One region of the Labrys sp. LIt4 genome, then DNA from elsewhere that is predicted to be linked to it. Evidence: predicted binding sites of a transcription regulator. Region 1 holds the regulator's gene; each other region holds the start of a gene.
What was found. Region 1 encodes PhoB, which activates phosphate uptake and scavenging genes when phosphate is short. Its sites were predicted from a motif close to TGTCATNNANCTGTCAT; they were not measured.
Positions count from the first base shown of each region.

Region 2: phnC (phosphonate ABC transporter ATP-binding protein) is a predicted target of PhoB. The motif match lies at 1,774-1,790, and genes of this name have one in related genera.
Region 3: J8I29_RS26295 (UDP-2,3-diacylglucosamine diphosphatase) is a predicted target of PhoB. The motif match lies at 3,035-3,051, and genes of this name have one in related genera.

Region 1 covers NZ_JAGIPY010000001.1:24,179-30,380, reverse strand. The annotation lists gene pstA (phosphate ABC transporter permease PstA) at 1-112, shown strand, start outside; gene pstB (phosphate ABC transporter ATP-binding protein PstB) at 121-936, shown strand; gene phoU (phosphate signaling complex protein PhoU) at 971-1,690, shown strand; gene phoB (phosphate regulon transcriptional regulator PhoB) at 1,704-2,405, shown strand; gene J8I29_RS00110 (DUF6596 domain-containing protein) at 2,655-3,896, opposite strand; gene J8I29_RS00105 (YciI family protein) at 3,914-4,270, opposite strand; gene J8I29_RS00100 (aldo/keto reductase) at 4,356-5,306, opposite strand; gene J8I29_RS00095 (Rrf2 family transcriptional regulator) at 5,388-5,834, opposite strand; gene J8I29_RS00090 (RNA-binding S4 domain-containing protein) at 5,953-6,202, opposite strand, start outside.
Region 2 covers NZ_JAGIPY010000001.1:561,095-567,296, reverse strand. The annotation lists gene J8I29_RS02660 (MaoC family dehydratase) at 152-625, opposite strand; gene J8I29_RS02655 (MaoC family dehydratase) at 622-1,080, opposite strand; gene J8I29_RS02650 (chloramphenicol acetyltransferase) at 1,085-1,735, opposite strand; gene phnC (phosphonate ABC transporter ATP-binding protein) at 1,933-2,739, shown strand; gene phnD (phosphonate ABC transporter substrate-binding protein) at 2,801-3,733, shown strand; gene phnE (phosphonate ABC transporter, permease protein PhnE) at 3,840-4,721, shown strand; gene phnE (phosphonate ABC transporter, permease protein PhnE) at 4,718-5,611, shown strand; gene J8I29_RS02625 (lysine-2,3-aminomutase-like protein) at 5,786-6,202, shown strand, end outside.
Region 3 covers NZ_JAGIPY010000021.1:22,842-29,043, forward strand. The annotation lists gene J8I29_RS26280 (hypothetical protein) at 1-113, shown strand, start outside; gene J8I29_RS26285 (LysE family translocator) at 303-944, shown strand; gene J8I29_RS26290 (glycosyltransferase family 1 protein) at 997-2,061, opposite strand; gene J8I29_RS26295 (UDP-2,3-diacylglucosamine diphosphatase) at 2,071-2,886, opposite strand; gene J8I29_RS26300 (DUF2852 domain-containing protein) at 3,201-3,626, shown strand; gene J8I29_RS26305 (fumarylacetoacetate hydrolase family protein) at 3,944-4,792, shown strand; gene J8I29_RS26310 (outer membrane protein transport protein) at 4,945-6,202, opposite strand, start outside.

The DNA of each region.
Region 1 (6,202 bases):
CTATCCCGATCCCAAGGCCGTCTCGGTGGCCTGGAGCGGCGCCCTCCTCATCACCGCCGGCGTGTTGGCGCTCAACATCCTGACCCGCTTCGTGCTCGCTCCCAAGAAATGAGTGCTCCCATGTCCGCTCCCCCCCAAGCCTCCATCGCGGTTGCCGAACGCCCCCTCGTCGATCCGGCTGCGACCGTGAAGCTCAAGGTCGAAAACCTCGACTTCTACTATGGCGAGAAGCATGCCCTCAAAGGCATCAATCTCGACATGATGGACCGCCACGTCACCGCCATGATCGGCCCCTCCGGCTGCGGCAAGTCCACCCTGCTGCGCGTGCTCAACCGCATGTACGACCTCTATCCGGGGCAGACCGCCAAGGGCCGCGTGCTGCTCGACGGCCAGAACGTCATCGGCAAGGAGATCGATCCGGCGGTGCTGCGCGCACGCATCGGCATGGTGTTCCAGAAACCCACGCCCTTCCCGATGTCGATCTATGACAACATCGCCTTCGGCGTGCGCCTGCATGAGTCGATCTCCAAGGCGGAGATGGACCAGCGCGTCGAATGGTGCCTCACCAAGGCCGCCTTGTGGAACGAAGTGAAGGATCGCCTGCACGCTTCGGCGCTCGGCATGTCCGGCGGCCAGCAGCAGCGCCTGTGCATCGCCCGCACCATCGCGGTGAAACCCGAAGTCGTGCTGCTGGACGAACCGACCTCCGCTCTCGATCCGATCTCGACCGCCAAGATCGAGGAACTGATCGACGAATTGAAGCGGGACTTCACCATCGTCATCGTCACGCACAATATGCAGCAGGCGGCGCGTTGCGCGGATGTCACGGCCTTCTTCTATCTGGGCGACCTCATCGAGGTCGGCCAGACCAACAAGATGTTCACCACCCCGAACGACAGCCGTACGCAGGACTACATCACCGGCCGCTTTGGCTGATCCCCGGCCAGCGTCGAATTCATTTGGAGGCGGCATGTCCGACCATATCGTTACATCCTTCGATCAGGAACTGCGCGAACTGCGCAACATGATCGCCGAAATGGGTGGCTATGCCGAAAAGAGCGTAGCCGACAGCGTCGAGGCCCTGCTCAAGCGCGATACCCAGCGCGCCAAGGCGGTGATCGAACTCGACGCCGCGATCGACAAGCTGCAGCGCCAGGTCGAGGACCGCGCCATCCTGGTGATCGCCAAGCGCCAGCCACTGGCGCTCGACCTGCGCGAGATCGTCTCGGCCCTGCGCGTGGCCAACGACCTCGAGCGTATCGGCGACCTCGGCAAGAACGTCGCCAAGCGCGTGGTGGCGATCCATGGCCATATCCAGCCGACGCAGCTCTTCGGCGGCTTCGATCACATGGCCGATCTGGTACTCGAGCAGCTCAAGCAGGTGCTCGATGCCTTCGCCCAGCGCAATGTCGACGAGGCCCTCTCCGTCTGGCGTTCCGATGGCGAGATCGACGCGATGTACACCTCGCTGTTCCGCGAATTGCTGACCTATATGATGGAAGATCCGCGCAATATCGGCTTTTGCACCCATCTTCTGTTCTGCGCCAAGAACATCGAGCGCATCGGCGACCACGCCACCAACATCGCCGAGACGGTCCATTATCTCGTGACCGGTGAATCGCCGGCCGGCGAGCGGCCCAAGGCGGACAACAGCACCGATCTCGTCGACCTTCCTGTGCCGGCTAAATAACAAGGGATAGGCCATGCCTCCCAAAGTTCTGATCGTCGAGGACGAAGAAGCGCTGACCCTGCTGCTGCGCTACAATCTCGAAGCCGAAGGCTATGAGGTGGACAGCGTCGCACGCGGGGACGATGCCGAAATCCGCCTGCGCGAAAGTGTGCCGGACCTGGTTCTGTTGGACTGGATGCTGCCGGGCCTGTCCGGTATCGAGCTGTGCCGCCGCATCCGCATGCGGCCGGAGACGGAACGCCTGCCCGTGATCATGCTCACGGCGCGCGGCGAGGAAACCGAACGCGTGCGCGGCCTCGCCACCGGCGCGGACGACTATGTCGTCAAGCCCTTCTCCGTGCCCGAGCTGTCGGCCCGCGTGCGCGCCTTGCTGCGCCGGGCCAAGCCCGACCATGTCGCCTCCCTGCTCAAGGCGGGCGACATCTCGCTCGACCGCGAGACCAAGCGCGTCCATCGCGGCAATCGCGAGATCCGCCTCGGCCCGACCGAATTCCGCCTGCTCGAATTCCTGATGCAGGCGCCGGGCCGGGTGTTCGCGCGCGAACAGCTGCTCGACAGCGTCTGGGGACGGGACGTCTATATCGACGAGCGCACGGTCGACGTGCATGTCGGGCGTCTGCGCAAGGCGATGAACCGCACCCGCGAGATCGATCCGATCCGCACCGTGCGCGGCGCCGGCTATTCCTTCGACGAGACCTTCGCCAAGCAGTCCTGAGGGCGGTTTGCGGGGCATTGCCCACTCGCTTCGTTTCGCAAAGCCTGCGCGACGTAGAGAGTAATAGCAGTACGCTTTGAATTCGACTCATCGAACGTCATTGCGAGCGAAGCGAAGCAATCCAGGAGCCCCGAACTCCAGGCCTGCGAGTTGCTGGATTGCTTCGCCTTGCTCGCAATGACGGGCCGGGATTTCGCGATTTGGTGTAAGGGTGAGCCTCAGTGTCCGGCCTGCTCCCCCGCTCCGCGATCACGCCCCCAGATCCGCCTGCCGCCGCTGCAGATAGCGTCGGATGGCGGGGTCGCTCTCCAGGCCGATCGCCCGCGAATAGGCGTCGCGGGCGTCCTGCGGCCGCGCGGCCCGCGCCAGCAGGTCCGCCCGCGCCGCCCAATAGGGCTGGTAGTCGGCGATACGCCGGTCGCGAACGACCTCGTCGAGCGCGGCAAGGCCTGCCTCCGGCCCATCCAGACGTGCCAGGGCCACGGCATGGTTGATCGCGGCGACCGGCGAGGCCGTCAGCAGCACCAGTGCCTCGTAGAGGGTCGCGATCGCCGCCCAGTCGGTGGTTGCACAGATGCGCCGATGCGCATGAGCCGACTGCAGCGCTGCTTCGAGCTGATAACGCCCGATCCGCCCGGATCGGCCGGCCTCAGCCAGCAGGGCTTCCGCCTCCTCGATGAGAACGGCATTCCACAGCGACGTATCCTGCTGCTCAAGCGGGATATAGTCGCCCGACCTGCCGCGGCGGGCCTCCCGGCGCGCCTCGGCATGCAGCATCAGGGAAAGCAGGCCGAGCACCTCCGGCTCGTCCGGCAGGAGCGAGACCAGCAGCCGGCCGAGCCAGATGCCTTCCCCCGACAGATTGCGCTCGCGAGCCTGGGCGCCCTCCGGATCGGCCCAGCCCTCGGCATAGACGGCGTAGACGGCTTCCAGCACCGCATCGAGACGGCCGGGCAACTCATCGGGCTCGGGAATGCTGAAGGGAATGCGGGCCTGCTTGATCTTGAGCTTGGCGCGCACCAGCCGCTGGCTCATGGCCGCCGGCGAGACCAGGAAGGCGCTGGCGATGGCCCCGGCATCGAATCCCAATGTCGCCTGGAGGATCAGCGGCGCGCGCACGGACACATCGAGCGCCGGATGGGCGCAGGCGAACATCAGGCGCAGGCGCTCATCGGGAATGACATGCCGCTCGCCCTGCCCCGAGGCGAGGGTTTCGATATGGTGGATAACCTCGTTCGCCTTCTCGCCGCGCAACTTGGCGCGGCGGGCGGCGTCGATCTGCCTGCGGCGAGCCGTCGTCAGCAGCCAGGCCTCGGGGTTGGCAGGCACTCCGCCCGCCGGCCAATGCTCCAGGGCTGCCGCAAAGGCGTCGGCCAGGGCGTCCTCCGCGCCCGCAATGTCGCCGGAACGCGCCGCCAGAAGAGCGACGAGCCGTCCATAGCTGCGTCGCGCGACGGTTTCGGCAAGCGCGGCGGCGGGCGCTGAGGACACCGGCCGGGCCGTCCGGCTCAGTAGTCTTTCGGATCCCATATCGGCCGGACCTCGATGGTGCCGACGGCAGCACTCGGGCACCGCGCCGCCCAGCCGATCGCCGCATCCAGATCCGCCACATCGATGAGGTAGAAACCGCCCAGCTGTTCCCTGGTATCGGCATAGGGGCCGTTCAGCACCTGGGTCTTGCCATCCGCGATCCGCACCGAGGTGGCCGCCGCCGTCGGGCGCAGGCGATTCCAGCCCAGCAGGATCCCGGCCGATTGCAGGGCCTGGGTATAGGACTGATAGGCTGCCAGCATCGCCTGCTTGCTGGCGGGCTCCACCTTCTGCATGGCCTCTTCGGAACTGTAGATCAGAATAGCGAACTGCATGGTTCTCTCCTATGTCCGCCGGCGCATTATGCGCCGGCTCGACAATGACGCGCCATACCGTTCGCTTTCGACATCGCAGCTAAAATTATGCGCTCGCCTTGGTGAGCTGCTCGATCTCGGCCGATCCGAGATTGAGCTCGGTCGCCTTGACCAGGTCGGAAAGCTGCTCGACGCTGGTGGCGCTGGCGATCGGGGCAACGATACCGGGCCTTGCGATCAGCCAGGCGATGGCAACCTGCGCGGGCGTGGCGTTCTTGGCCGCGGCCACGGCATCCAGGGCAGCGAGGATGCGCAGCCCGCGCTCATTGAGGTAGTTGCTCATGTCGCCGCCGCGCGCATTGCTCTTGGCGAAATCGGCTTCGCTGCGATATTTGCCGGAAAGAAAGCCCTTGGCCAATGAGAAATAGCTGGTCACGCCGATCTCGTTCTTGAGGCAGAACGCCTCGAGCTCGCTCTCATAGCCGGAACGATCATAGAGATTGTATTGCGTCTGCAGATTCTCGAAGCGCGGCCACATCTCCTTGGTGCTGATCGCCAGCGCCTTGAACATGGTGTTGACGCCATGGTTGGAATTGCCGATCACGCGCACCTTGCCGGCCTTGACCAGTTCGGCATAGGTGCCGAGCGTTTCCTCGAGCTCGACCTCCGGATCCTCCCAATGGGAGAGATAGAGATCGATATAGTCGGTCTGCAGCCGGCGCAGCGAATCCTCCACCGCCTGGACGATATAGGCACGCGACAGGCCCTTCTTGCCGGGCCCCATTTCCGAGCCGACCTTGGTCGTGAGCACGATGTCGGCGCGATTGCCGCGAGCCTTCATCCATTTGCCGATGATGGTTTCGGACTCGCCCCCCTGATTGCCGGGAACCCAGGCCGAATAGACATCGGCGGTGTCGATCAGGTTGAAGCCAGCCCCGACGAAAGCATCGAGGACGGCGAAGGAGGCTTTCTCATCCGCGCTCCAGCCGAAGACATTGCCACCCAGGCCAAGCGGAGCAACCGACAGATCTGACCGTCCAATCGCACGTTTTTCCATGAATGCTCTCCATATCCATGACAATAAATGAACCCGCCCGGCACGTAAGCCTGCCGGTTCGGGCCCAAAGCCGCAGGGAGCTCAAATCGAATAGGTCAGCTCTTGTTCCCTGCCGCCTGCCTGACGCATCTCCTCCACCGACATGTTATCGAGCAGGTTGGAAGAGAGGTCCCGCACGCGCCGCATCAAAAGGCGTACGGTGCAACCTGGAACATCCGGGCAGTCGAGGCAAGGCTGATAAGCGGTATGGCTGGCACAAGCGATCGGCGCCAGCGGCCCGTCTAGGACGCGGATGGCATTGCCGACGCTGATCTGGCTGGCTTCGCGCGCCAGCATATAGCCCCCGCCCTTGCCCTTCTTGGAGCGCACGATACCGGCCACGCGCAGCTCACCCAGGATCGCGTCGAGAAATTTCTTGGGAATGCGGTTGGCTTCCGCGATTTCCTGGCTTTGCGCCGTTTCGCCAGCCGGAAGGCTGGCAAGGTGCGCCAGCGCCTTGAGGCCATATTTTCCCTTGTTCGTCAGCATCGCCCTGTTCGCTCCACGCAGGACAAAAGTCTATCCTGTCTATCACGAATATAGGGATTATCGATCGAATGGGTAAGGGTTGCCGAGAAGGCGGCGCCGCACGTGAAAGCACGTGCCCTCAGTCTTCATCCATGACAGCCTTCGGCCTGCCCGGCGGCTCGGGCGACAGGTCGTCATAGAGGGTCTGGGCTTCGCTGGCCGGGCCGCGCCGCTCGCCCAGGGCCATAACCCGATAGACCCGGACGGTGCGCTCCAGGGCAATTGTGAGGACATCGCCCACCTTGACCGCCTTGGCCGGGGTGTCGGTGCGCGTGCCGTTGAGGCGGACATGGCCGTCCGCCACCAATTTTGCTGCCAGAGAGCGCGTC
Region 2 (6,202 bases), 540 kb from region 1:
GCCCCAGCTGATCGCCTCGCCAAGTCTTGCCTCCCGGCCTGGCTAAGGCACGTCTACTTAGCCCGGCCGACAGGGTTCGAGCAACTATGCGGCCGGGCTGACGGCTTCAGCACCTTCGATGCCGATCTGATGACCGGCTCAGCGACGCGTCTCACCCGCGCCTTTCCCAAAAAACGGTGCCTTCGAAGCGGAAGGCCTGCTCGCCATGCTGGTTGAGCGCCGAGCTCAGCATGGAGACGATGCCCCATTCGGGCCGGGAGGCACTCTCCTTCTTGCCGGTGACTTCCACGCTGTAGCGCAGCGTATCGCCGGCGCGCACTGGCCTGGCCCAGACCATGTTGCGAAAGCCGGGTGACGGGCCGAGCTTGACCACCGGCTTGCCGAGCTGGCGCGCCCTGGCGATTTCGACCTCCTGATGTGCCACCAGGAGCTTCATCCAGACAGCGGCAACCTGCCAGCCCGACGCCACCAGGCCGCCGAAATGGCTGGCCGCGGCCGCGGCCTCGTCGACATGAAAGGGCTGGGGATCGTAGAGGGCCGCAAAGCGCTTGATGTTCTCGGCCGAAAAGGTGAAGGCGCCGATCTCGTCGGTATCGCCGACGGCAAGATCCTCGAAATATTTCATGCCGCCTGCCTCCGGCCGAACATGATGGAGCCGGTCTGGGTAGTCACCACCGTCTTGTCGTCTGCGATCAATTCGAACAGGAACTTCACCAGGCCCATTTCCGGGCGGCTCTTGGAGACACGGGCTTCCAGGGTCGTGCGGCGAACGCTCAGCGTGACATCCGGCCGAAGCGGCGCCAGCCACCTGACCTCGTCAATGCCCGGCGCGCCCATCGAGGTGGAGTTGAACATGAAGCCATCGCAGTTGAGCCGCATCAAAATGCAGCAGGCATGCCAGCCGGAAGCGGCCAGCCCGCCCAGCATGGTGCTTTTTGCCGCCTCCTCGTCGAGATGAAACGGCTGGGGGTCATATTCCCTGGCGAAGGCGAGGATGGCCTCGCGCGTCAGCTTGTACGACCCGTAGGTCGCGATCTCGCCGACGGGGAAATCTTCAAAATGGAGCAATGTATCAGCCATGCCCTCAGGATGGACCGATTAGGCCCTCAACGGCAAGAGCCTCATACTTGTCGAGGAAGGCCTCGATCCGCAGATTGCGGAAGTCCGGAAGGGCCATGCGCAGTGCCTCGTGCGACCAGTCCCACCAGGCCAGGGCCTGCAGGCGGTCGGCAATCGCGCCCTCGAAACGGCGGCGGATCGGCCGCGCCGGATTGCCGGCGACGACGGCATAGGCCTCGACGTCGCGGGTGACTACAGCGCCCGCCCCTACCACGGCGCCGTTGCCGATGCGGCGCCCCGCCAGCACGATCGCCCCGTGGCCGATCCAGACATCATGGCCGATATCGACGCCGTGCTGCCGTCGCCAGGCAAAAAAATCCGCTTCGTCCTCCTCGCCTTCGAAATAGGCCGAGGCGCGATAGCTGAAATGGCTCTGGCTTGCTCGGGCCATCGGGTGATTGCCCGGATTGATGCGCGTATGGGCCGCGATGGAGACGAAACGGCCGATATGGCTGTAGGCGATGTCCGCATCGTTGACGACATAGGAATAGTCGCCGAGCTCGACTTCGGTCAGGCTGGTCCGCGGACCCACCTCGGTGTAGCGCCCGAGCCGGCTCGCTGAAATCGAAGCGGTCGGGTCGACGAAAGGCGTGGGGCTGAGTTTTGGCAAGGCAATTCACCGGTGCTGGAAAGCCCCCTGCTTCCCATTCTCCTGCGACAGCGCCATGACAAGAAACGATCTGCGCCCCCGGCCTGTCGCAATTGCCCGCGACATCCGCGGGGGATCGTCACCGAAACATCATTGAACTGCCATCCCTCTGTAATGGCCCGGCGTTACCGACTCCGGAAACCTGCACGAGAAGGGATCTGTTCATGCTGGCGATCAAAGGAGTTTCCAGGCGCTTCGGCGGCAAGACGGCTGTCGCCGATGTGAATCTGGAAATTGCGCCCGGCGCCTTCATCGGTGTGATCGGGCGTTCGGGGGCCGGCAAGTCGACATTGCTGCGCATGTTGAACCGCCTCGTCGACCCGAGCGAAGGCACGATCTCCTTCGACGGCGTCGATGTCACGGCCCTGCGCGGGCAGGCCTTGCGGGACTGGCGCGCGCGTTGCGCCATGATCTTCCAGCAGTTCAACCTGATCGGGCGCCTCGACGTGCTCACCAACGTGCTGATGGGCCGCCTCAACAAGGTCTCGACGGCCAGCGCCGTGCTGCAGCTCTGGGGCCTCGAAGACAAGGCCATGGCGCTCGCCGCACTGGAACAGTTCGACATCGCCAATCTCGCCGGCCAGCGTGCCGACAGCCTGTCCGGCGGCCAGCAGCAGCGCGTGGCGATCGCCCGTGCCCTGGTGCAGGAACCCTCGATCATCCTGGCGGACGAGCCGATCGCCTCGCTCGACCCGCGCAATACCAAGGTCGTGATGGATGCGCTCTTACGCATCAACAAGCATTTCGGCATCACCGTCATCTGCAACCTCCATTCGCTCGATCTCGCCCGCGGCTATTGCGACCGCCTGATCGGCATGTCCGCCGGCCGGGTGGTGTTCGACGGGGCCCCCGCGGCGCTGACGGCCGATGCCGCGCGTGATCTTTACGGCCTCGAGGCCGGCGAGGTGATGGACGCCGATGCCGACGTGAAATGGGCAGGTCAGGCTCGCCCTGCCAGCGCCGCCGCCTGACAGGCCGGCTTCGCTCTCTTTCAGAGCCGCAAGAACAAATCGTTTCCGACAGGAGAGACCTATGCTTTCGCGCCGCACGCTGCTCGGCCTTGCCGCAGCAGCCATGAGCTTTGCCGCCAGCGCCGCCCATGCCGAGGACTGGAAGGCCCAGTATCCGGAACTGACGCTCGCCGTCATCCCGGCCGAAAACGCCTCCACCACCAATGATCGCTACCAGCCGCTGGCCGACTACATCGCCAAGCAGGTCGGCGTGCCGGTCAAACTCAACATCGCCAACGACTATGCGGCGGTGATCGAGGCCCAGCGCGCCGGCTTTGCCCAGATCGCCTGGTATGGCCCGGCTTCCTATGCCCGCGCCATCATCACCGGCGTCGCCACCGAGCCGGTCGCCGTTCCCCGCCACAACAACGGCCTCACCGGCTACTACTCCGTGATCTATGTGAAAGCCGACAGCCCCTACAAGACCATCGAGGATCTCAAGGGCAAGAAGCTGGCCCTGGTCGATCCCAACTCGACCTCCGGCAACAACGCGCCGCGCTTCGGCCTGCACAGCCAGGGCATCGACGTCGACAAGTTCTTCTCCTCCGTCGTCTTCGCCGGCAGCCATGACAATGCCGTGCTCGCCCTCGCCCAGGGTACCGCCGACGCCGCGGCCAACAGCTGGAACTCGGAAGACGATTCCAATCTCACCCGCATGCTCAGCCGCGGCATCCTCAAGAAGGATGACGGCACCCCGATGACCAAGGCCGACTTCCGCATCATCTACAAGACCCCCTTCCTGCCCGAGGGGCCCTATACGGTGCTTGCCTCCCTGCCCGACGAGCTGAAGAAGAAGATCGCCACCGCGCTGATCGACTACGCCAAGAACGACAAGGCCAATTTCGACAAGCTTTCTGACGGCAAGGATCTCGAACTCACCGCGATCAGCGCCAAGGAATACCAGCCGATCGTCGACATGGTGAAATTCAACGACACGCTCCGCAAGACCCAGTAAGGCCAGTCACGACCACAAGAGAGGGCGCGCACTGCAAGGTGCGCGCCCTTTGCACAGGCGGGTTTCACCGAGGGCCGCTGGCTCGTCCAGGCAGGAGGATATAACATTGCCGGCTATCAATAGCCTGCCGGAGGCGCAGGCCAGGGCCTTGCTGCAGGCCTATCAGGCAACTGTTGCCGTCAGGAAGCGACGGATCTGGCTCGCCGTGGCGGCCGGCATCGCCCTCTACGCGCTGTCGGCGCATGTGGCGTCGATCCGTCCGGGCTTCCTCTGGACGCATATCGGCAACTTCACCTCCTTCTTCAGCCGTATCGCCCCGCCCCTCAGTCTCGGCAACTTCGCCGGCGACGTCAGGGAGTGGTATTGGGGCTTCGGCAAGTGGCTGGTGCTGCTCGGTGATACGCTGCTCGTCGCCTATCTCGGCACGCTGCTCGGCGTGCTCGGCGCCTTGGTCCTGTGCTTCATGGCCGCCGCGAACCTGACGCTTAGCCGGCTTCTGCGCGCCGTGGTCCGCCGCTGGCTCGAGTTCTGCCGCACGGTACCCACCATCGTCTTTGCCATGATCTTCCTGATCGCCTTCAAGTCCGGACCGATGGCCGGCGCGCTGGCGCTCGCCATCCATACCATGGGCGCGCTCGGCAAGCTGTTTGCCGAAGTCGTCGAAAATGTCGACATGAAGCCGGTCGAGGGTACTGTCGCCACCGGAGGCTCCTGGCTGGAGAGCATACGCTTTGCCGTGATGCCGCAAACCCTGCCGAACTTTGCCTCCTATTCCCTGCTCCGCTTCGAGATCAATGTCCGGGAGGCCGGCGTGATGGGTTTCATCGGCGTGGGCGGCATCGGCCAGGAACTCCTGGTGGCCATCCGCACCTTCGCCTATGCCGACGTCAGTGCCATCTTGCTGATGATCATCGTCACCGTCTTCATCATCGACCTCGCCACCGAAAAGCTGCGCCACCGCCTGATCGGTCAGGAGGCGACACCATGAACAACCGCGTCAACGGCCCGGCGCCGCATTCGGCAAGCCCGCTGCCCCCTCTCGGTTCCGAAAGGCTCGCCTCCGTGGCGGCCCGCCATCGCGCCCATTTCGAAACTTCCTGGCGGACGCGTTTCCTGGCGGGCGGCGTGATCGCCATCCTGCTCGCCCTTGCCGTCGTCGCCATGATCCGGCTCGAGGTCACACCGGATCGGTTCCTCAGCGGTCTTTCCCGTCTCGGCACCTTCGTGGTGCAGATGTTCCCGCCCAACGACGAGGGCAAGTTCTGGTTCTTCGTCAAGGCTCTCGCCGAAACGCTTGCCATCGCCTTTGCCGGCACGCTCACCGCGGCCGTGCTGGCCGCACCCGTGGCCTTTCTGGCAGCCCGCAATGTCATTCCCAATGTGTTCGTCCGGTTCGCGGTGCGCCGCGGCCTCGACGTGATCCGCTCCGTCGATGCGCTGATCTGGGCGCTCGTCTGGGTGGGTGTCGTCGGTCTCGGTCCCTTTGCCGGCGTGCTCGCCATCATCTGCGTGGACTTCGGCGCCTTGGGCAAGCTGTTCTCCGAGGCGATCGAGACCACCGACAACAGGGCGAGCGAGGGCGTGCTCTCCACGGGCGGCAACCGCATCCACCGCATCCGCTTCGCCCTGATCCCGCAGGTCCTCCCAGTGATGGCCAGCCAGGTGCTTTATTTCTTCGAATCCAATGTGCGCTCGGCGACCATCATCGGCATCGTCGGGGCCGGCGGCGTCGGGCAGTATCTCGCCGAATTGCTGCGGGTGCTCGATCTGCCGCCCCTCGGCGTGCTGATCTTCATGATCCTGGTCACCGTTGCCGTCATCGACGTGATCTCGTCGCGCCTGCGGCTCGCGATCATCGGCCAGCCGCAAAGGCCCTGACGATTGTTGATGGCGCGTCCGGGATCACCGTAGAGGCTTCATAGGATTGCCCCGGCGATTCCTGCCTTTCGCCTTTCGAAAGGGAGCCAGACGGTTTAAGAACTGGGCCGGATTTTGAAACCTTACAGGATTTCCGGGACTGACCAAAACGGATCTCCCGGCCCAAACGATTACATGAACAAGCATTCCAGTCTCAGGAGCGCGTCCGATCTGGAGGCTGCCGGCCTCGTCTCGCCGCTCGAACGCCTCGACATCGAGGACGTCGCTCGGCGCTTTTCCGTTGCCATCACGCCGGCAATGTCCGAGCTGATTCAGGGCTCGCCACAGGAAGATCCGATCGCCGCCCAGTTCGTGCCGACCGGCCGTGAACTGGTCTGGAGTGCCGACGAGCTCTCGGACCCGATCGGGGACGACGCCTTCTCGCCGGTCAAGGGGGTCGTTCATCGCTATCCCGACCGCGTCCTGCTCAAGCCGCTGCATGTCTGCCCCGTCTATTGCCGTTTCTGCTTCCGACGCGAGATGGTGGGGCCGGAAGGCGAAATGCTCGCCAGCAGCGAGCTCGATGCAGCCTTGGCCTATATCGCCGACAAT
Region 3 (6,202 bases), on a different contig from region 1:
TCGCCGAAGTGGACCGCGAGGATCGCAGCGGCAACATGGCCAGGACCTACCTCACCGCCGATTCCGGCAAGGTCTATACGATCCTGGCGCATGCCGCCGGCAAGCTCACCTGAGCCGGCGGGAAGACGATCGCCCTCGACCGCCTGGTTGAGAATGGAAAAGGCCCCGAATTCGGGGCCTTTTTCGTGGTGGCGGCAACGGCCGCCCTGCCGAAGCCATGCTTGCGCTGAAGCGGGACCCCGCTATTCTCGGCCAGTCTGCGGCCGATGCGCCCACGCCCGGCCTACAGTGAGACATTTGCGATGGGTGACGCCCTGTTCCACCAGTTCCATGCCCTGCTCGCGGTCTACGCGCTCTATGCCATCGCTGTCGCCAGTCCGGGGCCGAGCAACATGGCCATCATGGGCGTGGCGATGGGCCGGGGGCGCCTGCCGGCGCTGGTGCTGGCATCCGGCATCATGACGGGCTCGATGATCTGGGCCGTGCTGGCAGCCACCGGCGTATCCACCCTCCTGGCCGCCTATGCCAATGCCCTCACCACCATCAAGATCGGCGGCGGGCTCTATCTCCTCTATCTGGCGGTCAAATCGGCCCGTTCCGCCTTCAAGGCGGGTCAGGACGAGACCAGGCAAGAACGAGGCCCGATCGACTATCGCCGGCTCTACCGGCGCGGGCTGATGCTGCATCTGACCAATCCAAAATCGATCCTGGCTTGGATCGCCATCATGTCGCTCGGCCTGAAGTCGGATGCCCCAGGATATACAGCCGCGGCGATCATCGCCGGCTGCGCGGTGATCGGGCTGATCACCTTCGGCGGTTACGCCCTGGTCTTTTCCGCCCACCCCATGGTCCGCCTTTATCAGAAGGCACGGCGCTGGATCGAAGTTACTCTGGCGCTGTTCTTCGGCCTGGCCGGGATCCGTCTGCTGCTGTCGCGGGTGTGATCCCGAGTGTTGCCCGCATCATTGGCTCTCGCATCGGCTTTCAGCGCCAGTATCACACCGGCAGACTGGCACGGCCTGGCTTGACCGTTCCGGCCGGCGCTGGCGTGGTCTTTGCCCGGTTGCAGGCATCCACCACATTGTCGACGAATTGGCGGGCGCAGGCGTCCCAGGAATATTTCAATGCTTCCGCCCGGGCGTCCCCGGGTTTGAGGTCGAGACAGGCCCGCGCCGCAACGGCAAGGTCATTGTCGAGGATGCCGGTCTTGCCCGTGCTGATCACGTCGATCGGCCCTGTCACCGGAAAGGCTGCCACCGGCAGGCCGCTGGCCATCGCTTCGAGCAGGACGATGCCGAACGTATCGGTCAGGCTCGGAAATACGAAGACATCCGCCGAGGCATAGGCCTTCGCCAGGTTCTCTCCCTCCAGCACGCCGGCAAAATGCACGGCCGGATAGCGCGAGCGCAGCATCTCCAGGGCCGGCCCGCCGCCGACCACCACTTTCGAGCCGGGCAGGTCGAGATCGAGGAAAGCCTCGATGTTCTTCTCGACGGCAACCCGGCCGACATAGAGGAAGATCGGTCCCGGCAGGTCGAAGATGCGCACCGGCCTTGGCTGGTACAACTCGGCATCGACCCCGCGAGACCAGCGCATCAGCCGCTTGAAACCCCGTCCCGCCAATTCGCGTTCGAGGGCCGGGGTAGAGACCATCGTACCCGCCCCGGCATTGTGGAAACGCCGGATCCAGCGATAGCTCCAGTCGAGGGGCACGGGGACGCGCGCGGCGAGATATTCGGGAAAGCGGGTGTGATAGCTGGTGGTGAAAGGGCGTCCCTTCTTCAGGCAGGCCCGACGGGTGAGCAGTCCGATCGGCCCTTCAGTGGCGATATGGACGTAATCCGGCTTCTCGGCCTCGATATGACGCTCAATCGCTCCGAGCGGCGGCATGGCGAGGCGGATTTCCGGATAAGAGGGCATCGGCACCGACCAGAAGCGATCCGGCGCCAGGAACCCGATTTCGACACCCTGCCGCGACGCAGCCGCCGCCGTCTGTTCCAGGGACCGGACGACGCCGTTCACCTGCGGGCGCCAGGCATCGGTGGCGATCAGGATTTTCACGCGACCGGCTCAGGCAGCACGCTGAGGGATCAGCGTCTCGCCCTGGAGTGCCGGCGGCTTGTTGGCCTGACGGACGAGTTCACTCCAGCGTACCAACTCGAAACGACCATCGAAATGTTCGACGATCGCCGTGCAGCTTTCGACCCAGTCGCCGGAATTGATGTAGGTGACCCCGTCGAGATCGCGCAGGGTCGCGTGATGGATGTGGCCGCAGATCACACCGTCGCAATTCAGCCGCTTGGCTTCCTTGGCCAATGTCTCCTCGAAATGGCCGATGAAGCTGACCGCGTTCTTCACCTTGAGCTTGGCCCAGGCGGACAGCGACCAATAGCTGAGGCCGAGGCGCCGGCGAATGGCGTTCAGCCAGGTATTGACACCCAGGGCCGTGACATAGGCCCAGTCGCCGAGCAAGGCCAGCCACTTGGCGTGGCGCACCACCACGTCGAAGGCATCGCCATGCATCACCAGATAACGCTTGCCGTCGGCGGCGACATGCACGGTCTGCTCGATCACTTCGATGCCACCAAAATGATGCCCGGGGAAATCGCGCAGGAACTCGTCGTGATTGCCGGGAATATAGACCATGCGCGCGCCCTTGCGGGCCTTGCGCAGCAGCTTCTGCACCACGTCATTGTGGGCCTGCGGCCAGTACCAGCCGCTTTTCAACTGCCAGGCATCGACGATGTCGCCGACAAGGTAGATCGTCTCGGCGTCATAGGCCCGCAGGAAGTCCAGCAGCATGCCGGCCTGACACCCCCGCGTCCCCAGATGCACATCCGAGATAAAGAGCGCTCGATAGCGCGTGCCTTCGCTTTCGCTGTTCATGGCACCATCCTCAACCGGCCCCGGACCTGTCGTCGGATCGAGCTTCGGGCCTGAATGCCGGATCAAGGCGGGTGCCTGCCGTGGCACGCCCTGCTCCAGGCATCGGCGGGATCGACGACCCGTCATGGTTGTCACAAACACGATTCAGTTCATGGTTTTATGACAATGCAGCCACAGCTCTGCGACAGGGGCGGACAAGACAGCCCCGGCGAGCCTTGAAGATTAAATCGGACACAACTTCGGCTTGTACCCTTGAAGCCGCCCGTCGCCGCCCCCAATTGGTCGAGGGCTGGGTTGTAACATGGGAGAGGATAATGACCTCTTGTTCTACGCGCGGCCGTTGGCATCCGCTTCATGTCGTGGCGGTGATCGCCGGCTTTCTGATCTGGTGGCCGCTTGGCCTGGCGGCGCTGGCCTATTTCATCTGGGGCGATCGCTTCCCCAGGGAAAAGGTGCGTGAAGGCTTCGAGCGGGCCAAGGCGGAGTTTGCCGGCTTCACCCGTGATCAGCACAGCCATGCCGGCCATGGCTGGTCGGCCACCGGCAATGCCGCTTTCGACGACTATCGCCGCGAGACGCTGCGCCGCCTGGAAGAGGAACGCCGGCGCCTGGAGGAAGAAGGCCGTGCCTTCGCCGAATTCGTCGCCAATCTGCGCCGTGCGCGCGACAAGGAAGAGTTCGACCGCTTCATGGCCGAGCGCAACGCCGCTCGCAATGGCGGCGACAGCCACTCCGCCTGATAGCCGCACATCCTTCGCGAAGCGTTGATGGAGCCCGCGCAGCACGAGCTGCGCGGGCTTTCCGTTGTCGGGTACGCGGGCATCCTGCCCGCCCTTCCTCCTCAAAGGTCGCCCCCTCCGGGAGCGGGCAGGATGTCCGCGCACCCGGGAAACAATCGCGCGCATTTCTCAGACAATACTTGCGATAGGTCCCCTCCATCGGGCATGATCCGCCCCGGCCGGTCGCGGGCGCTCGCCCGATGCAGACCGGCCTTCATGATCGATGATTTCAAGGACGGCCCTCAAGGGCCGCAGCTCTCGACCAAAGGACTCCACATATGAAGCTGGTACGGTATGGCAAGCCGGGCTCGGAAAAGCCCGGCCTGATCGATGCGGATGGCAAGATCAGGGACTTGTCGGCACATGTCGCCGACTGGAAGGGCGATGCCCTCTCGCCGCAGTCTTTGGCCCGGATCGCCGCCCTTGCGCCAGCCTCGCTGCCGGAAGTAACCGGCAATCCGCGCCTGGGCTCCTGCGTCGCCCAGCCCGGCAATTTCATCGCGGTGGGCCTGAACTATGCCGACCACGCTGCCGAGAGCAATCTGCCGGTGCCCAAGGAGCCGGTGCTGTTCAACAAGGCGCCGTCCTGCGTGGTCGGCCCCTATGACGACGTCGTTATTCCGCGCGGTTCGGAAAAGACGGACTGGGAAGTGGAGCTGGCCATCATCATCGGCAGCCGCGCCTCCTATGTCGAGGAGAAGGATGCCCTTTCCTATGTCGCCGGCTATGCCGTCTGCAACGACGTTTCAGAGCGCGCCTACCAGATCGAGCGCTCCGGCCAATGGATGAAGGGCAAGGGCTGCCCGACCTTCGGCCCGCTCGGCCCCTGGCTGGTCACGCCGGACGAAGTCGGCGACGTCCAGAACCTTTCCATGTGGCTCGATGTGGACGGCGAGCGTGTGCAGACCGGCTCGACCAAGACGATGATCTTCGGTGTCGCCCACATCGTGCACTATATCTCGCAGTTCCTGATCCTGGAACCCGGCGACGTCATCACCACCGGCACGCCTCCCGGCGTCGGCATGGGCATGAAGCCGCCGCGCTATCTCAAGCCCGGCAATGTGATGACGCTCGGCATCGAAAAGCTCGGCGACCAGCGCCAGACCACGGTGGCCTGGAGCGCCTGAGCGTTCCACCCCACCCGGCGGCATGACCAGCGCCCTTCCCCGCTCGACGGGAGGAAGGGCGCCGGATGTCGAACGATGGGGATGTACAACATGAAAAAGCCTTCGCGCCGGCCGAAACCCGCGCGAAGGCTTTTTGTTGAATGCAAGGCGCCTTACTTGAAGATGCCCGGCTGGTTAGGTTCGCCCGGATCATCCCAGCGATAGGTCAAGCTGGCCGAAACAATATCGACCGAAGCATCGACTTTGCCGAAATAGGGCAGTCCCACATAGTGGGGGTTGCGGGCATTGAGCTTGACGTCGCCGTTCAAAGCAAACAGGTGCGAATAAGCAAAATCCACCGAAAGCTTGTTGTTGACTTTGTAACCCAAGCCGATCGAGGCATGGATACGGTCGCTGTCGGGCAAGCGCAGATCTCGATTGAAGTCGGAAATCGGTGACCATTCATAGCCGAGGCCAGCGCGTAGGGTCAGTTCGGGACTCCAGGCATACTCGCCGCCCACAGAGACGTAGTAGCCGTCATCATATTTGAACGGCAATGTCGTCACCTGAGTCCCGGTTGCCTTCGCGACGACGGGAATTACACCAAATTCGCTCCATTTGGTCCATTCGAAACCGGCCGAAAGCGTAAGGTCGGGAGTCACTGTCTGCCGTATGCCGACGGTCAGCATATCCGGCAAAGTCAGGTCGGCCTTCACGCCTAAGCGCGCAAGGGGCGTCCGGAGGGTACCATCGAGGTCCTGCTTTACGGCAGAACGATAGCCGATGCCGATCTCGGTTCCTTCGATCGGCGTAATCGTCACACCGGCCGTGAAACCATAGCCCCAGCTATCGCCCTCGAGGGTCGCCGTCCGAGCATTGGGCAGGACGCCTACGGCTTGCGTCAGACGCGTCTTGAAATACATGGCCTGAAAGCCGAGACCGACCGACAGCCAATCCGTCACCTTGTAGGCGATGGTCGGATTGACGTCGAAGGAAATCACCTTTGAGGTACGGGCGTAGACCTGTCCCGGCGAATTGAAGGGGTTCTTGGTGACCAGGCCGAAGGGCGTGTTGGTGGCAAGGCCGATCCAGAGCCGGTCATTGACCTGGTAGGAGGTATAGCCCGCCGCCAGGATGCCGTCCTGAGCGATGTCGCCCGTGCTGGTACCCCGCCACAAAGGAGCCGGCAAACCGACGAAAGTCGGCGTGATTTCAGCCTGAGGGAAGATGCCGCTCACCGACCACTGCGACTGCCAGCCGGGAATGGCGGTCATCGTCGCCGGGTTCCAATACATGGAGCTGAGACCGCCCGAGCCGGCCGCCACGCCAGCAAAACCCTGGCCGAGGCCAATCGTGCTCTGCTCGCGCAATGCGAAGGAGCCGGCGTAGGCCTGGCTCGCCGTCAGCGAAACGCCGGCCATGAGCAGGAAT